2 regions of the Roseburia sp. AF25-13LB genome follow, and region 2 is predicted to be linked to the other one. Evidence: riboswitches for the same ligand, from Rfam matches in the RefSeq annotation. Region 2 holds a riboswitch; the other holds the start of a gene.
What was found. A riboswitch is a leader RNA that binds a small molecule or an ion and turns the genes downstream of it on or off. The one in region 2 is predicted to bind ZMP and ZTP.
Positions count from the first base shown of each region.

Region 1: it holds a riboswitch for ZMP and ZTP, as region 2 does, so the genes downstream of both, DWY37_RS00075 (IMP cyclohydrolase) here and pflB (formate C-acetyltransferase) in region 2, are expected to answer to the same signal.

Region 1 covers NZ_QUFO01000001.1:7,232-15,252, forward strand. The annotation lists gene DWY37_RS00045 (cell division FtsA domain-containing protein) at 1-1,428, shown strand, start outside; gene DWY37_RS00050 (MBL fold metallo-hydrolase) at 1,449-2,246, shown strand; gene DWY37_RS00055 (ACT domain-containing protein) at 2,282-2,566, shown strand; gene DWY37_RS00060 (PFL family protein) at 2,671-4,035, shown strand; gene DWY37_RS00065 (glycosyltransferase family protein) at 4,060-5,253, shown strand; ZMP/ZTP riboswitch at 5,296-5,376, shown strand; gene DWY37_RS00075 (IMP cyclohydrolase) at 5,511-6,224, shown strand; gene DWY37_RS00080 (phosphoribosylaminoimidazolecarboxamide formyltransferase) at 6,265-7,443, shown strand; gene DWY37_RS00085 (nucleotidyltransferase) at 7,989-8,021, opposite strand, start outside.
Region 2 covers NZ_QUFO01000009.1:115,460-123,480, forward strand. The annotation lists gene pflB (formate C-acetyltransferase) at 1-2,191, opposite strand, end outside; ZMP/ZTP riboswitch at 2,386-2,465, opposite strand; gene DWY37_RS12440 (amino acid ABC transporter ATP-binding protein) at 2,549-3,289, opposite strand; gene DWY37_RS12445 (amino acid ABC transporter permease) at 3,279-3,965, opposite strand; gene DWY37_RS12450 (transporter substrate-binding domain-containing protein) at 3,986-4,783, opposite strand; gene DWY37_RS12455 (type II CAAX endopeptidase family protein) at 5,031-5,894, shown strand; gene DWY37_RS12460 (DEAD/DEAH box helicase family protein) at 5,891-8,021, opposite strand, start outside.

The sequences.
Region 1 (8,021 bases), on a different contig from region 2:
GTGGAATTTACAGATATCATGAGCATTACCCATACGATTCCATCCGAAGAAATCTGGGATTTAACCCATGATACGGTAGATAAGATTACTACTGAGGTAGCAGAGAAAATCAAAGAGTTAAATGGTGATAAATCGGTCAGTGCAGCCTTCGTAGTTGGTGGTGGCGGCAAAATCCATGGATTTACGGAAATGCTTGCAGACAAACTTGAAATTCCAAGAGAGCGTGTAGCATTACGTGGAGAAGAAGTTTTAAAAGAGGTTCATTTTGCACAGGAAGAGATTAAGAAAGACCCATTACTGGTAACACCGATTGGAATCTGTCTTAATTATTATGACCAGAAGAATAATTTCATTATGGTCCGGTTTAACGGAGAACGCTTAAAGCTTTATGATAACAGCCATCTTACCATTGTGGACGCTGCATTGCAGGCGGGCTTCCCGAATGAAGCACTGTTCCCAAGACGGGGCAAGGCAGTGGAGTTTACCGTAAATGGAAAGCCGAGAATCGTCCGTGGAGAACCGGGAGAATCAGCCATTGTTAAAGTGGACGGAAGAGTAGTCAGCATCAATACACCACTGGTTCCGAATTCCGAGATTACCATAGAAGCCTCTACCATTGGAAAAGAAGCCGTATCTACGATTGAACAGTTAGATGAATATACATCCTCCACCATTACCTTCCAGGTCAATGGCATCAATATTACCTGCCCGAAATTTGTTCAGGTCAATGGAAGCCTTGAACCTTCTAATTATGTTATTCAGGAAGGGGACGAAATCGAAACCAGAAACTTCTATACCATTGGACAGCTGGCAGAGTTTATGGATGTGCGGATTGATGAAGAAGCCGGAATTATCTTAAATGGAAAACCGGCAGATATGGGTTCCCTTTGCTATGAGAACTTTGAAATCGAATGGAGTGCTTCTGCCTATGAAAGCGGTGAACGTCATATTTCCTATGGACAGGCAGACCACAGATTTGATGCCGGACTGGAAGAAGAAGTTTCAACAGAAGAAAGCACAGACAGTGCAGCTGAAGTTCATGAGACAGAAGCTTCTGTGGCAGCTGAACCTGTGACAGGCGAAAATGCTGCGGATGAAAATGCAGCAGATGGCATTCAAACGGCAGGTGCAGAGCCGGCAGTTGAAACGAATACAGATGCTGCAGCAGAAACAGCAGCCGATGCACCGGTGCAGAAACCGGCAGAGCCGGAAAGCAAAGAATTACATATTATTGCAAACAATCAGGAAATTACTTTAAGTGGCAAAGAAGAATATGTATTTGTGGATATTTTTGATTATATTGATTTTGATTTGTCAGCATCCCATGGAAGAGCAATTGTAACTTTAATTAATGGCATGGATGCCCAGTATACACAGGTATTGCAGGATGGCGATAAAATTGAAGTGTACTGGAAAGAGAATTACTAAATAGAAAGAGACATAAGAAAATGGAATTATGCAGTATTGCAAGTGGAAGCAGTGGAAACTGTATCTACGCAGGAACAGAAAGCAGCCATCTGATGATTGATGCCGGAATCAGTGGAAAGCGCATTGAAGCAGGATTAAACAGTATCGGTTTGAAAACCGCGGAAATGCAGGCACTGCTTGTGACCCACGAACATTCAGATCACATTTCCGGTCTTGGCGTGGTAGCAAGAAAATATGGAATTCCAATCTATGCCACGGCAGAGACCATTGAGGCAGTCAAAGGGATTTCCAGTGTGGGAAAAGTAGATGAGACATTGTTTCATCCTATCGAAGCAGGAGTGGAATTTCAGATTGGAGATATTACGGTGGAGCCGGTATCCATTTCCCATGATGCCGCAAATCCGGTGGCATACATCATGAAACAGTCAGATAAAAAGATGGCGGTCATTACCGATTTGGGGAAATATGACAATTATCTTATAGACAAGCTGCAGGATTTAGATGTATTATTGTTAGAAGCAAATCATGATGTGCGTATGCTTCAGGTGGGCAGTTATCCTTATCCTCTGAAACAGCGGATATTAGGGGACAGAGGACATCTTTCCAATGAGAGCAGTGGACAATTTTTAGGGCAGCTTCTGCATGATAAGTTTAAAAAAGTAGTATTGGGGCATCTGAGCAAGGAAAATAATCTGGCAGAACTGGCATATGAGACAGTGCGCCAGGAAGTAGAACAGGGTGAGAACCCGTACCACGGAAATGATTTTCCAATCCAGGTAGCAAAGCGGGACGAAGTGTCTGAGCTTATCCGGATTTAAGAATATTAAGAAAGCAAAAATAAGAGGAGAACAAAATGGAAAAGACACAGAGCAAGACAATTATTACTGTAGTAGGAAAAGATACTGTAGGAATTATCGCAAAAGTTTGTACTTATTTATCAGAACAGCATATCAATGTACTGGATATTTCACAGACTATCATTGACGGATTCTTCAATATGATGATGATTGTTGATTTAAATACATCCAAAACACCATTTGCTGAGTGTTCTGCAGCACTGGAAAAATTAGGTGAGGAAATCGGTGTTACCATCAAATGTCAGAGAGAAGAAATCTTTGATATGATGCACAGAATTTAATACGACTTACATAAAAGGGAACTGCTGTTGGCAGGTCACTAAGGCGTATCAATGAAAATACAGGAAATGAGCTGCGTAGAAAGGCAGAATATAGGAGACAAAAAATGATTAATATAATGGAAGTAAGCGAAACCAATAAAATGGTGGAGCATGAGAACTTAGATGTCCGTACCATTACCATTGGAATCAGTCTTTTGGATTGTATTGATTCTGATTTAAAGAAGTTAAACGATAACATTTATAAGAAAATTACTACAGTGGCAAAGGATCTGGTATCAGCAGGAAATCAGATTGAGCAGGAATTTGGAATCCCAATCGTAAATAAAAGAATTTCCGTTACACCAATTGCACTGGTTGGCGGGGCAGCCTGCAAGACACCGGAAGATTTTGCAACCATCGCAGATACTATGGATGCAGCAGCCAAAGCAGTAGGAGTAAACCTGATTGGTGGATATTCTGCACTGGTATCCAAGGGAATGACAAAGGCAGATGAGCTTTTAATCCGTTCTATTCCAATGGCACTTTGCCGTACCGAAAGAGTCTGCAGTTCTGTAAATCTTGCATCCACAAAAACCGGAATTAACATGGATGCTGTAAAATTAATGGGAGAGATTCTCTTAGAGGTGGCAGAGCAGTCTAAGGACAGAGATTCTGTAGACTGTATGAAACTGGTTGTATTCTGTAATGCGCCGGATGACAACCCGTTTATGGCAGGCGCATTCCATGGCGTAACAGAGGCAGATGCGGTAATCAATGTTGGTGTCAGCGGACCGGGTGTTGTAAAGACTGCACTGGAAAAAGTCCGTGGAGAGAACTTTGAAGTATTATGTGAGACCATCAAGAAGACTGCATTTAAAGTAACCCGTGTAGGTCAGCTTGTAGCACAGGAAGCGTCGAGAATTTTAAATATTCCATTTGGTATTGTAGATTTATCTCTGGCACCAACTCCTGCAATCGGAGACAGTGTAGCAGATATTCTTTGTGAAATTGGTCTTGAATATGCAGGTGCACCGGGAACGACAGCAGCCCTTGCTCTTTTAAATGACCAGGTTAAGAAGGGCGGCGTAATGGCATCTTCTTATGTTGGTGGTTTAAGTGGTGCATTTATTCCGGTCAGCGAAGACCAGGGAATGATTAATGCAGTACAGGCAAATGCCATTACACTGGAGAAATTAGAAGCAATGACCTGTGTATGTTCCGTAGGTCTCGATATGATTGCAATTCCGGGTGATACCAAGGCAACTACCATTTCCGGTATTATTGCAGATGAAATGGCACTTGGAATGATTAACCAGAAGACTACAGCAGCCCGTCTGATTCCGGTAATCGGAAAGGGAGTAGGCGATACTGTAGAATTTGGTGGATTATTCGGCTATGCACCGATTATGCCGGTAAACCAGTATTCCTGTGATGCATTTATCAACCGTGGGGGAAGAATTCCTGCACCAATTCACAGCTTTAAGAACTAGGATTTTTTGAAATGGAGAAAGAAAATGAGTGATATCCGTAAACTTGTGTTTTTTGAACGAGGCGTAGAAACATTAACTTATTTTTCGCATGAGATGGCAGCGTCATTTCGCAAGATGGGATATCAGATTTTCTTCTTTGACATTCAGGCAGAATATGCTGACACAAAACGATTAAGCCGCTTTTTAAAAAGTGGCGAGACCGCAGTCATTACCTTTAACTTTATCGGATTAAGCGGAGAGGAGTTCCTGTTGGAGACAGAGTCTCAGTCTGTCTTTGCCAGCAGAAATATTCCGGTCTATTGTATTCTTGTGGACCATCCGTTGTATTATCATAAGCAGCTTGATGAGACAATTCCGAATCTGACTGTGTTCTGTATCGACCGCCAGCATATTTCTTATATGAAACGGTTTTATAAAGGGATTCCCTGTCATTTTTTACCATTGGCAGGGAATTTTCTGATGGATGGGGAAGAGCGAGTCCCAACAGATTTTATTCCATATGAGAACCGGGAATATGAAGTGGGTTTTATCGCAAACTATGTGCATCTTCCGGCAATTGAAGAGCATTTTACCAGCCAGACGAAGGAATATATTGATTTCTATCATGAGATATTAAATTATCTCCGCCTGCATCCGTCAGAGCCGTTAGATTCTGCCATGGAGCATTTTGTCCGCCGGGAGATTCCGGAAGTAACGGAGCGGGAGCTGATGGCATGCTTTGCAGGAATGCTTTTTTTGGATATGTATAACCGGACTTATTTCCGTGGAGAAACGGTGCGGACATTGGTAGACAATGGAGTACGGGTACATGTTTTTGGCAAAGGGTGGGAGAATCTTAAGGTAAAACATCCGGAGAATCTTATTTTAAACGGAAGGCAGCTTGATTCTGCCGAATGCGTAAAAATCATCCGGAATACCAAGATTGCATTGAATACCATGCCGTGGTTTAAGGATGGAGCCCATGACAGAATTTTTACAGCCATGTTAAATAAAGCAGTATCCCTGACAGATGGCAGCATTTATTTAAAGGAGCGTTTCTGTGACGGAAAGGATCTGGCATTTTATGAGTTAGAGCATCTGGATGCATTGCCGGAGCAGGTATTATCCATGCTGGGGCATCCGAAGAAAATGAAAGAAATCATAGAATATTCTTATGAACGGGCACTTAAGGAAGATACCTGGGCGAACCGTGCAGAACGTCTGAGAGAGTTCTTATAGGAAGAATTCCTTGACAAGTGTTTTGGAATATGTTTTACTAAATTCAGGTCATATGACTGACGGAACCGTGGGAATAACCACATGAAGTATGACCTGAGGAAGCCGACCGTCTGGGCAGTTAAGCTCGGGATACGTGTCGGTATTTTTTATGCATTCAAGCAGGAAAAGTCACAGGGAAAATTCGAAAGAGAAAGAGACTTTGACGAAAGCTGCAGCAACTTTAAAAATTACATGGAGCGTAAGAAGGAGGAACAAAAATGAAGATGACTTCATTAGCAGAAGAACTTGGAAGCACTACTTATCCGGGAAGAGGAATTGTAATTGGAAAGTCGAAGAATGGAAAGTATGCGGTAACTGCTTATTTTATCATGGGAAGAAGCGAGAACAGCCGTAACCGTGTATTTGTTGAGGATGGAGAAGGAATCCGTACCCAGGCATTTGACCCTGCAAAATTAAGTGACCCAAGTCTTATTATTTATGCACCGGTTCGCGTACTGGGTAATAAGACCATTGTAACCAATGGAGACCAGACAGATACCATTTATGAACTGATGGATAAACAGCAGACCTTCGAACAGGCATTAAGAACCAGAGAATTTGAGCCGGACGCACCTAACTATACACCGCGTATTTCCGGAATCATGCATGTAGAAGATGGAAAATACAATTATGCAATGTCTATTTTAAAGAGCAACAATGGTAATCCGGATGCCTGCAACCGTTATACATTTGCTTATGAGAATCCGGTAGCTGGGGAAGGACATTTCATTCATACTTATATGAATGATGGAAATCCATTACCAAGCTTTGAAGGCGAACCGGTACTGGTTGATATCGGAGGTGACATTGATGCATTTACCGAGCTGGTATGGAATAATCTGAATGCAGATAACAAGGTATCTTTATTTGTAAGATATATTGATATTGAAACCGGAAAATATGAAAGCCGCATTGTAAACAAGAACAAATAGGATTTTGTGAATAAGATTTGTGCGAGAGAGGAAAATAAAAATGAAAGAATTAGAATTAAAATATGGTTGTAACCCAAATCAGAAACCATCCAGAATTTACATGGAAAATGGCGAATTGCCAATCAAAGTATTAAATGGTAAACCAGGTTATATTAACTTCTTAGACGCATTCAATGGCTGGCAGTTAGTAAAAGAATTAAAGAAAGCAACCGGACTTCCGGCAGCCACTTCTTTTAAACATGTTTCTCCGGCAGGTGCAGCAGTGGGACTTCCACTTTCTGAAGTAGAGCGTAAGATTTACTGGGTAGATGACATGGATGTAGAATTTACACCGATTGCTAATGCATATGCAAGAGCAAGAGGCGCTGACCGTATGTCCTCTTTCGGAGATTTCATTTCTCTTTCTGATGTTTGTGATAAAGCAACCGCACTTTTAATTAAAAGAGAAGTATCTGATGGAGTCATTGCACCGGGCTATGATGATGACGCATTAGAAATTTTAAAAGCAAAGAAAAATGGCAATTACAATGTCATTGAAATTGATCCTGACTATATTCCAGACCCAATCGAGCGGAAACAGGTATTTGGCGTTACCTTTGAGCAGGGAAGAAATGAGTTAAATATTGACGAGCATTTCTTTGACAATATTGTAACAGAAAACAAAGAGCTGCCGGAATCAGCAAAGAGAGATCTGGCAATTTCCATGATTACTTTAAAATATACACAGTCTAACTCCGTATGTTATGTAAAAGACGGACAGGCAATCGGTATTGGTGCCGGACAGCAGTCCCGTATCCACTGTACCAGATTAGCAGGCTCCAAAGCAGATAACTGGTGGTTACGCCAGTCTCCACAGGTACTGAATCTGCCATTTTTAGATAAAATCCGCAGAGCTGACCGTGATAATGCAATCGACCTATACATTGGCGAGGATTATATGGACGTACTTGCAGATGGCGAATGGGAGAAGATATTTAAGACCAGACCTGCTGTATTTACGGCAGAAGAAAAACGTGCATGGTTAGATAAGAATACCGGAGTATCTCTTGGCTCTGATGCGTTCTTCCCATTTGGAGATAACATCGAACGCGCCCACAGAAGTGGCGTGCAGTATGTAGCACAGCCGGGCGGATCTATCCGTGATGACCATGTAATCGAAACCTGTAACAAATATGGTATGGTGATGAGCTTTACCGGAATCCGTCTGTTCCACCACTAAGAGCTGGAAAAGAGGATTGGAGTTGGAAGATAAGATTTTGCTTTGTGAAAGGACATTTAGTTCCTGCTATAAAATTCCGCAGTTACTAAGCAGTTTGTTTTTCTTTTTGAGATAAAAACAGTCTTTCCAATGTTTGACAAGATGTCTGTACGGTTCGTCGAAGTACGGATGCATAATAAAGGCTGTTAGGGGCACTTGGAATTTCGTCTGGCAACAGGCCTCGCTGGCACAGGGATGTGCCAGCGAGGCGCATTTGAACATGGATGTGAATTTGCGCCGGTTGCCAGATAATGTGATGTATTATCCGAAATTCCCAGTGCCCCTTGCAGGCTTTATAGAGCATCCGTACCCGACGGACAGTGCAGACATCCAGTCAAAGCAACGGAAAGACAGTTTACATTCAAGAAAAACAAACTGCTAAGAACTGCTGAAATTTTACTGCCAAAGAACTAAGATGTCCTTTTACAATCAAAATCTTAGTTCTTATCAAACGCTCTTTTGATTTTCCCACCAACCAAATGGTGGAATCAGACGGCACGGCAAATTCACACCCTTACAATATTGCGTACAAACTCGCT
Region 2 (8,021 bases):
TGAACTTAACTGCATAGCCGGATACACGGATTGTGAAGTTTGCATACTCTTCTTTCTCCGGATGCTCCATTGCATCAATAAGCTTTTCTTTGCCAAATACATTAACATTCAGATGATGTGCACCCTGATCAAAGTATCCGTCCATTACATTTACAAGGTTATCGATTCTTTCCTGCTCGTTGTTTCCAAGTGCGCCAGGATTGATGGTCTGTGTATTGGAAATACCATCTAATGCCCACTCATATGGAAGCTTGGTCAGAGAGTTTAAGGAAGCTAAAAGTCCGTTCTGCTCTGCACCGTAAGATGGGTTAGCTCCCGGTGAAAGTGGTTCGCCGGCTTTACGTCCATCCGGCATAGCTCCGGTTGCTTTACCATATACTACGTTAGAAGTAATGGTAAGGATAGAAGTTGTAGGCTCAGAATCACGATAAGTATGATGTTTCTTTAATTTATCCATGAAAGTCTTAAGCAGCCATACTCCGATTTCATCTGCACGGTCATCATCATTTCCGTACTTCGGGAAGTCTCCTTCGATTTCGAAGTCTTTTGCAAGTCCGTTCTCATCACGTACGACTTTTACTTTTGCATATTTGATTGCAGAAAGAGAATCGATAACATGTGAAAATCCTGCAATACCGGTTGCAAAGGTTCTCTTTAAGTCGGTATCCATCAGAGAAAGCTCTGCTGCTTCATAGTAATATTTATCATGCATATACTGAATCAGGTTCAGTGTATTTACATAGATGTCTACTAACCAGTCCATCATCTTGTCATATTTTGCCATTACTTCATCATAGTCAAGATATTCAGCTGTAATTGGTGCGTAATTTGGTCCTACCTGCTCGCCTGATTTCTCATCAACACCACCATTGATTGCGTAAAGCAGACATTTTGCAAGGTTTGCACGAGCGCCGAAGAACTGCATCTCTTTACCTGTCTGTGTAGCAGATACACAGCAGCAGATTGCATAATCATCGCCCCATACCGGTTTCATTGCATCATCATTCTCATACTGGATTGAGCTTGTTTCAATCGAGATACGTGCTGCATAATCACGGAAGGTCTGTGGCAGTCTGGATGAATAGAATACAGTAAGGTTTGGTTCTGGTGCCGGTCCCATATTCTCTAAAGTATGAAGGAAACGGAAGTCTGTCCTGGTTACCATGGAACGTCCGTCTACACCTGTTCCTGCTACATCAAGGGTTGCCCATACAGGGTCACCGGAGAATAACTGGTTGTAAGAAGGAATACGTGCGAATTTTACCATACGAAGTTTCATTGTGAAATGGTCAATCAGCTCCTGAGCCTGCTGCTCGGTAAGGATTCCCTTATCCATATCTCTCTTAATATAAATATCAAGGAAAGTAGAAACACGTCCTACTGACATTGCTGCACCGTTCTGTGTCTTGATTGCTGCAAGGTATCCGAAGTATAACCACTGGACAGCCTCTTTTGCATTGGTTGCAGGTCTTGAAATGTCATATCCGTAAATCTCAGCCAGTTTCTTCATATCTTCCAGACATTTAATCTGCTCTGCGATTTCTTCTCTTAAACGGATGACATCATCTGTCATCTGTCCGCATCCGCAGTTTGCTTTGTCTTTCTTCTTCTCAGCGATTAAGTAATCCAGTCCGTATAATGCCACACGGCGGTAATCACCTACAATACGTCCACGACCGTAGGTATCCGGAAGACCTGTTAAAATCTTAGCATGACGGACCTTCATCATTTCCGGTGTATAAGCGTCAAATACTGCTGTATTGTGTGTCTTATGATATTTGGTGAAAATTTCTTTTAATTTATCATTTACCTCATAGCCGTAGGTCTCACAAGCCTGAACAGCCATCTTGATTCCACCATATGGCATGAATGCTCTCTTTAATGGTTTGTCAGTCTGAAGACCAACTACCTGCTCTAAATCTTTTAAGCTTTCATCGATATATCCCGGACCATATGCTGTAATTCCGGTTACAACCTCTGTCTCCATATCAAGAACGCCACCCTTGGCACGCTCTTCTTTCTGTAATTTCTGAAGTGCATCCCACAGCTTGTTGGTTGCATCTGTCGGCTCAGCTAAAAAGCTCTCATCTCCATCATATGGAGTGTAGTTGTCCTGAATGAACTGACGAACATTGATTTCTTCTTTCCAGAGACGTCCTTCGAATCCATCCCACTCTTTCATTTCTATCATTGCGATATCCTCCTAAAAAAATGTATTCAGTATGAACACTGAATGGTTACTAAATTTACTGTCAACAGACTTTTTATTCATTGGTTTGAATTAGTCTTGTTTAACTGTAGTTAGTATATACTGACTGTCATTTTTTTGTCAATATCTTTTGGTGTTCAAAATAACATACAAAAAAAAACGAGCCGGTCCTCCAGGTTCATCGCCCAGACGGTCGGCTCGTTTTCGTTATACTTCATGTGGTTTTTCCACTTATCCGTCAGTCATATAACGGTTTTATCATAGACTATTTCTTTTCTGATTGCAATAGCTTATGAAAACTTTTTATCAACTATTTTTTCCGTTTTATCTGTTCTTTTCCTACAATACTTTGGAAAGGAAGTCGCAAAGACGCGGATTCTGTGGATTGGCAAAGAATTCTGCCGGTGTATTCTCTTCCTGAATCTGTCCTTCATTGATAAACATGACACGGCTTGCCACTTCTCTTGCAAATCCCATCTCGTGTGTTACTACTACCATGGTCATGCCATCCTGTGCCAGTTCTTTCATAATCTCTAAGACTTCTCCTACCATTTCCGGATCCAGTGCGGAAGTCGGCTCGTCAAATAACATGACATCCGGATTCATTGCCAGTGCTCTTGCAATTGCAATACGCTGTTTCTGTCCACCGGAAAGCATTGCCGGATAGGTATCTGCTTTATCAGACAGTCCGACTCTCATCAAAAGCTCGTCCGCACGCTTAGATGCCTCTTCCTTATTCATAAGTCCGGTCTGAACCGGTGCCAGCATGATATTTCCTTTTACGGTATAATTTGGAAACAGATTGAACTGCTGGAATACCATTCCAATCTTCTGACGCATCTTGTTGATGTCTACGGATTTATCCGTGATATCTGTTCCTTCAAAAGTAATCACACCGGAAGTCGGCTCCTCTAAAAGATTTAAGGAACGTAAGAATGTAGATTTACCACAACCGGATGGTCCGATGATGGCTACTACCTCTCCCTGGGCGATTTCTGTGGAGATACCATTTAATACATTTACATTTCCAAAGGATTTACACAAATCCTTTACTTCAATCAATACCTTCTTATCGCTCATTTGTTCTCAACCTCGTTTCCAGTTTATGTACACCAGCCGTTAAAATCATAACGATTATCAGGTAGATAATTGCAACACCGAACAATGGTAAGAACGGGTCATAGGTCTGGCTACGGATGATATCGCCACCCTTTGTCAAATCCGGGATTGCAATATATCCACTGATGGAAGTCTCTTTCAGTAAGGTAATAAACTCATTTGCCAGTGCCGGAAGTACATTCTTAAATGCCTGTGGCAGAATAATCAGACGCATGGTCTGCGAATAATTCAGTCCGAGGCTTCGTCCAGCTTCAAACTGTCCTTCGTCTACAGACATGATTCCGGAACGTACAATCTCTGCCACATAGGCAGCCGAATTCAAACCAAAAGCGATTACAGCCACTGCAATCTTATTATCGAGTGCAACCAGAATAATATAGTACATAATCAAAAGCTGTACCATCGTAGGGGTTCCACGCCATATGGTAAGATACACTTTACATATAAAATTCAAAACATTTAATCCACCATGTTTATCATGGGTGGAACGGATAATTGCGACTAAAAATCCAACCACAATACCCAGAAGTACTGCAAGCACTGCAATAAGCAGTGTATTGCCAAGACCACGTAACAGATAAAGATATCTGTCTTTCTCTATAAAATCCTGTTGAAAGCTGCTTAAAAAATCGCTCAAGGTCTTTCCTCCTATACCGATTATTTATTTCTTACTACAATAACCTGGCTTGCTGTTGCATAAGTATCTGTAAAGTCAATGTTCTTAAGACGGTCTTCTGTTACAGTCATTCCTGCTGCACCAAAATCTGCTTTACCGGAAGATACTGCTGCGATGATTGCATCAAATTCCATATCTTCAATCTCTAAATCATAACCAAGCTTGTCACAGATTGCTTTTGCGATATCTGCATCGATACCAACTACGTTGTCACCATCATAATATTCGTATGGCTCAAACTGCGCATTGGTTGCCATGGTAAGTTTTCCGTTTGGATATTCTGTTCCCTCCGGAGTCTCATATGGATGCTCTCCTGTTTCATCACCAATATAGTTGCTGATGATAGTATCGATTGTTCCATCTGCTTTTAACTCTTCGATTGCTTTGTTGAATTTGTCTGTTAAATCTGTGTTATCTTTTGCGATACAGATTGCATATTCCTCTGCGTCAAAGGTATCATCTAAAATTTTCAAGTCATCATTCTTCTCAACAAATGCCTCTGCAGGCTGCTTGTCGATGATTACACAATCAATTTTACCGGTCTTTAATGCCTGAATTGCATCAGAACCTTTGTTGTAACGCTCTACGGTGCTTCCTTCGTCCTCATATGCTGTTGCATCGGCATCTCCGGTTGTTCCAAGCTGAACACCGATTTTCTTTCCCGGAAGGTCATCCTTGGAATTTACTGTGTTTGCAGCTACAGATGAGCCACATCCTACCATTGCTACTGTCATTGCTGCAGTTAATAAAAGTGCTGCAAATTTCTTCATGTTCTTCATATTTATTCCTCCTCTGATTATAATTATGTGAATTTATATTTCATACAACATCATAAAATATATCAACATAACGCCTAGTATAGCATGATTCCGCCTATTTCACAAGTACCCGGAGAGTATTTATCTGCATTTAAAAATACATTTTTCCATGTATTTTTAAACAGGCAGTACCTCAGTAGTTTGCATATTCGCTTCATAATTGTTATAATGTGCCAAGAAAAGTGATGATACTTGAGGAGGTTTTTTCATGAAGCGATTTGGCAGAATTATGTTCTGTTTTCTTCCGGCTCTGCTGGCATTTGGCCTGCAGCAGCTTATCTCCATTCCGGCAGTAGGGCTTGCCCTGCTGGGTGGTTTTTATACCAAAGGGGCAACTTCTATCGATGACTGTATGGATGCATTTTTAAATATTATTTCCACCGCCAATTTTAATGCCGGTGTCAGTGCAGCCTACGGTACTGTTGCCCTTGTGATATTTGCCTACTGGTATTATAAAAAGTTCCGGCAGACAGAACCGGAAAATGTACGGAAACCATTTAATATTCCGGTTATCTTCGGCATTCTTATTACTGCAGTAGGATTACAGTATATTACCAATTACATTGTATCTTTTACTGCAGCCATTAACCCGCACTGGCTGGAATATTACAGTAACCTGGTAGAATCGGTGGGACTGGATGAGCCTTCCCTGATTCTGGTTCTCTATTCCGTTCTGATTGGACCTGTCTGTGAAGAACTGATTTTCCGTGGACTGACTTTGAAATATGCAAAAAGAGCAATGCCTTTCTGGGTTGCTAACCTCTTGCAGGCACTGCTCTTTGGTGTGTTCCATATGAATATGATTCAGGGTGTTTATGCCTTTGTGGTAGGAATTGTTCTTGGATTTATCTGCGAGAAAAGCCGCAGCATTTATCCTTCCATGCTTTTCCATATCCTCTTTAACATCTGGGGAACCTTCTCTCCGGACTGGTTTATGTATAAAGCAGATACCGTTCCGTTCTTCTTCCTGTGGTTCTTCGTTGGTACAGGATTACTGGTTGCAGGACTGTTCCTCTTTTTCTTTGGAGTAAATAAAAAGTATCCGAAAATTGAAAATTCTTATTATTCTTAATATCCTTTTGCAATTTTCTTTCCCTGCAAAAGGCTCTGGTTTTGATTTACAAAGGAGCGTGTCCGCTCTTTTAATAATAATTTTCGTCCTTCCGGGGTTCTTGTATATACCACATGGTATGGTCCAAGAGCCCTTTTCATATGTTTTTCAAAAATCAGGGCACGTTCCTTTTGTCTTCCGAATATTTCCGGGACACTGTAACACTCTCTTGATGTGCCAAAGATTTTTTCCCGGATAAGAAGATATCTTGGATTATCAATAACACCCCACAATTCTTCCATGCAGGCAGAATAGGTTGTCTTATCTCTGGTGGTTCCACCTTTAAGCCAGGTACCTACCACAAGTCCGTTAAAGGATTCTACTTCTGTCCTGCAATGGGCACCATCCTCTAATTCCCCGCATTCCCTCAATGCATCTAGCATTGCTTCGCTAAGCTGTTTCATCCGTCTTGCCGGGGTGCTGAATTTAAACAGACGTATCCCCTGATAGACAATTCCGGCAAATGCGGCTAACAGCGCAATTCCAAGTAACAGGAAAGCCGGATGATTACCAAGCTTCTGTGCCATCATTCTTCCACTCATTAAGAGCATTGCAAGTATTACCTGTATGATTTCTATGCAGACCGCATTAATAAAGATATATCCGGTTTCTATTTCTTTTGCTGCAATTTCATCTATCTGTTCTATTTCCATCTGATTTCGCACTTCCTGTAAGGACTGGTTCCATCGCAGCCTCAATGCATTTCTGTCCTTTGCACGCTCAAGCATCATGCGGTTTGCTTTATCTACCTCATATTTTGATGTTATCTTTGGAATGTCCAGCCGACCGATTCCGCTTTCGATTACATCTTCCCTGCAGGATACTCCTAAAAATGATTCAAACCGGCGTTCCAGCATTTCATAATCGCCCTCTGCATCGGTATTACTCTGCTGTCCCCGCTCTTTTGGAAAAATACAGGCAAGGTGCCAGATGTTTCCGGTCTTATCCGGCTGCTCTCTATCGGTACGGATTGCTCTTCCACGCATCTGGTTACTCAGCATAAAAGACCCTACATAAGTTGCCAGTATCAGGGAATTGATGCACGGTGCATCCCAGCCTTCTCCCAGCAATGACTTGGTTCCAATCAGTGTATGAATCTCTCCCTGGCGGAATAACTCCGTCACAACAGCTACGGTGTGGGTACTCTTTCCTTTTATCATAAGCTGTCCGTATCCGATATCTCCCAGTGGATTTAACGTTCCGCTGCAGCCATACTGTGCCAGCAATTCCGGCAGTTTTGCTTCCACTGCCATTGGAACGATTATCACTGTTCCGCTCAGTACACCCAGCCGGATTCCAGTCATGTTCTGCCGCCTTAAATATTCAAAAATCGGCACTGCACCAAGCTCTGTAACCAGTGTATCTTTACTTCCAATCTCCGGCAATTTGTCTTTCTTAATATAATCGCAGAGAACCAGAAGGCGTAAATCATTTTCCAGTGCCTCATACTCAGCCTGCACAATGGTATGGATGCTCTCCATCTTTCCCTGGCTTTTCATAAGTACCTTTTTAATGGCTTCATTGTCCCGCAGCGCAACCTTGTTCCGGTAGATGGCTCCTGCCTCTTTTAATTCCTGCAGCAGGCTTTCCCGCTCTGCTTCCATCATGGTATAGGACTCTCTGTCCTCATAAAGAACACCCTGCAGTAACACTTCCATCCAGTGTGCATCCATTCCCGGCAGCTTTCCCTTTGTTCCGATGAGCTTCCTTAAATAACCTGAAAATGGAATCCCTTTTGCCTGGCAGTATACCAGCAGTGCTGTAAAATACTCCGGTTTATCTAAGAACCGCTCACTGTATTCTTCCGGATGCATAAGCCCCTGATGGGAAGATACGATTCTTCGCAAAGTCTCATCTGCCATCATTTTCTGCACCTGCATCTGCATCCGCTTCTGATGTTCCCTGACATATGCTTCCTCTTCTCTTGTCGGCCAGTTAAAATAAACATAGTCCTGATGCGGGCAGAGACTTCCTTCTCTTACCAGTTCCGGTGTAAAGATTTCTTCATCAATCGGTCCGCACATATCGATATAACGCTTCCACTGTGCCGGTGTACTGTCATAAGGCGGTGTTGCTGTCAATGCAATG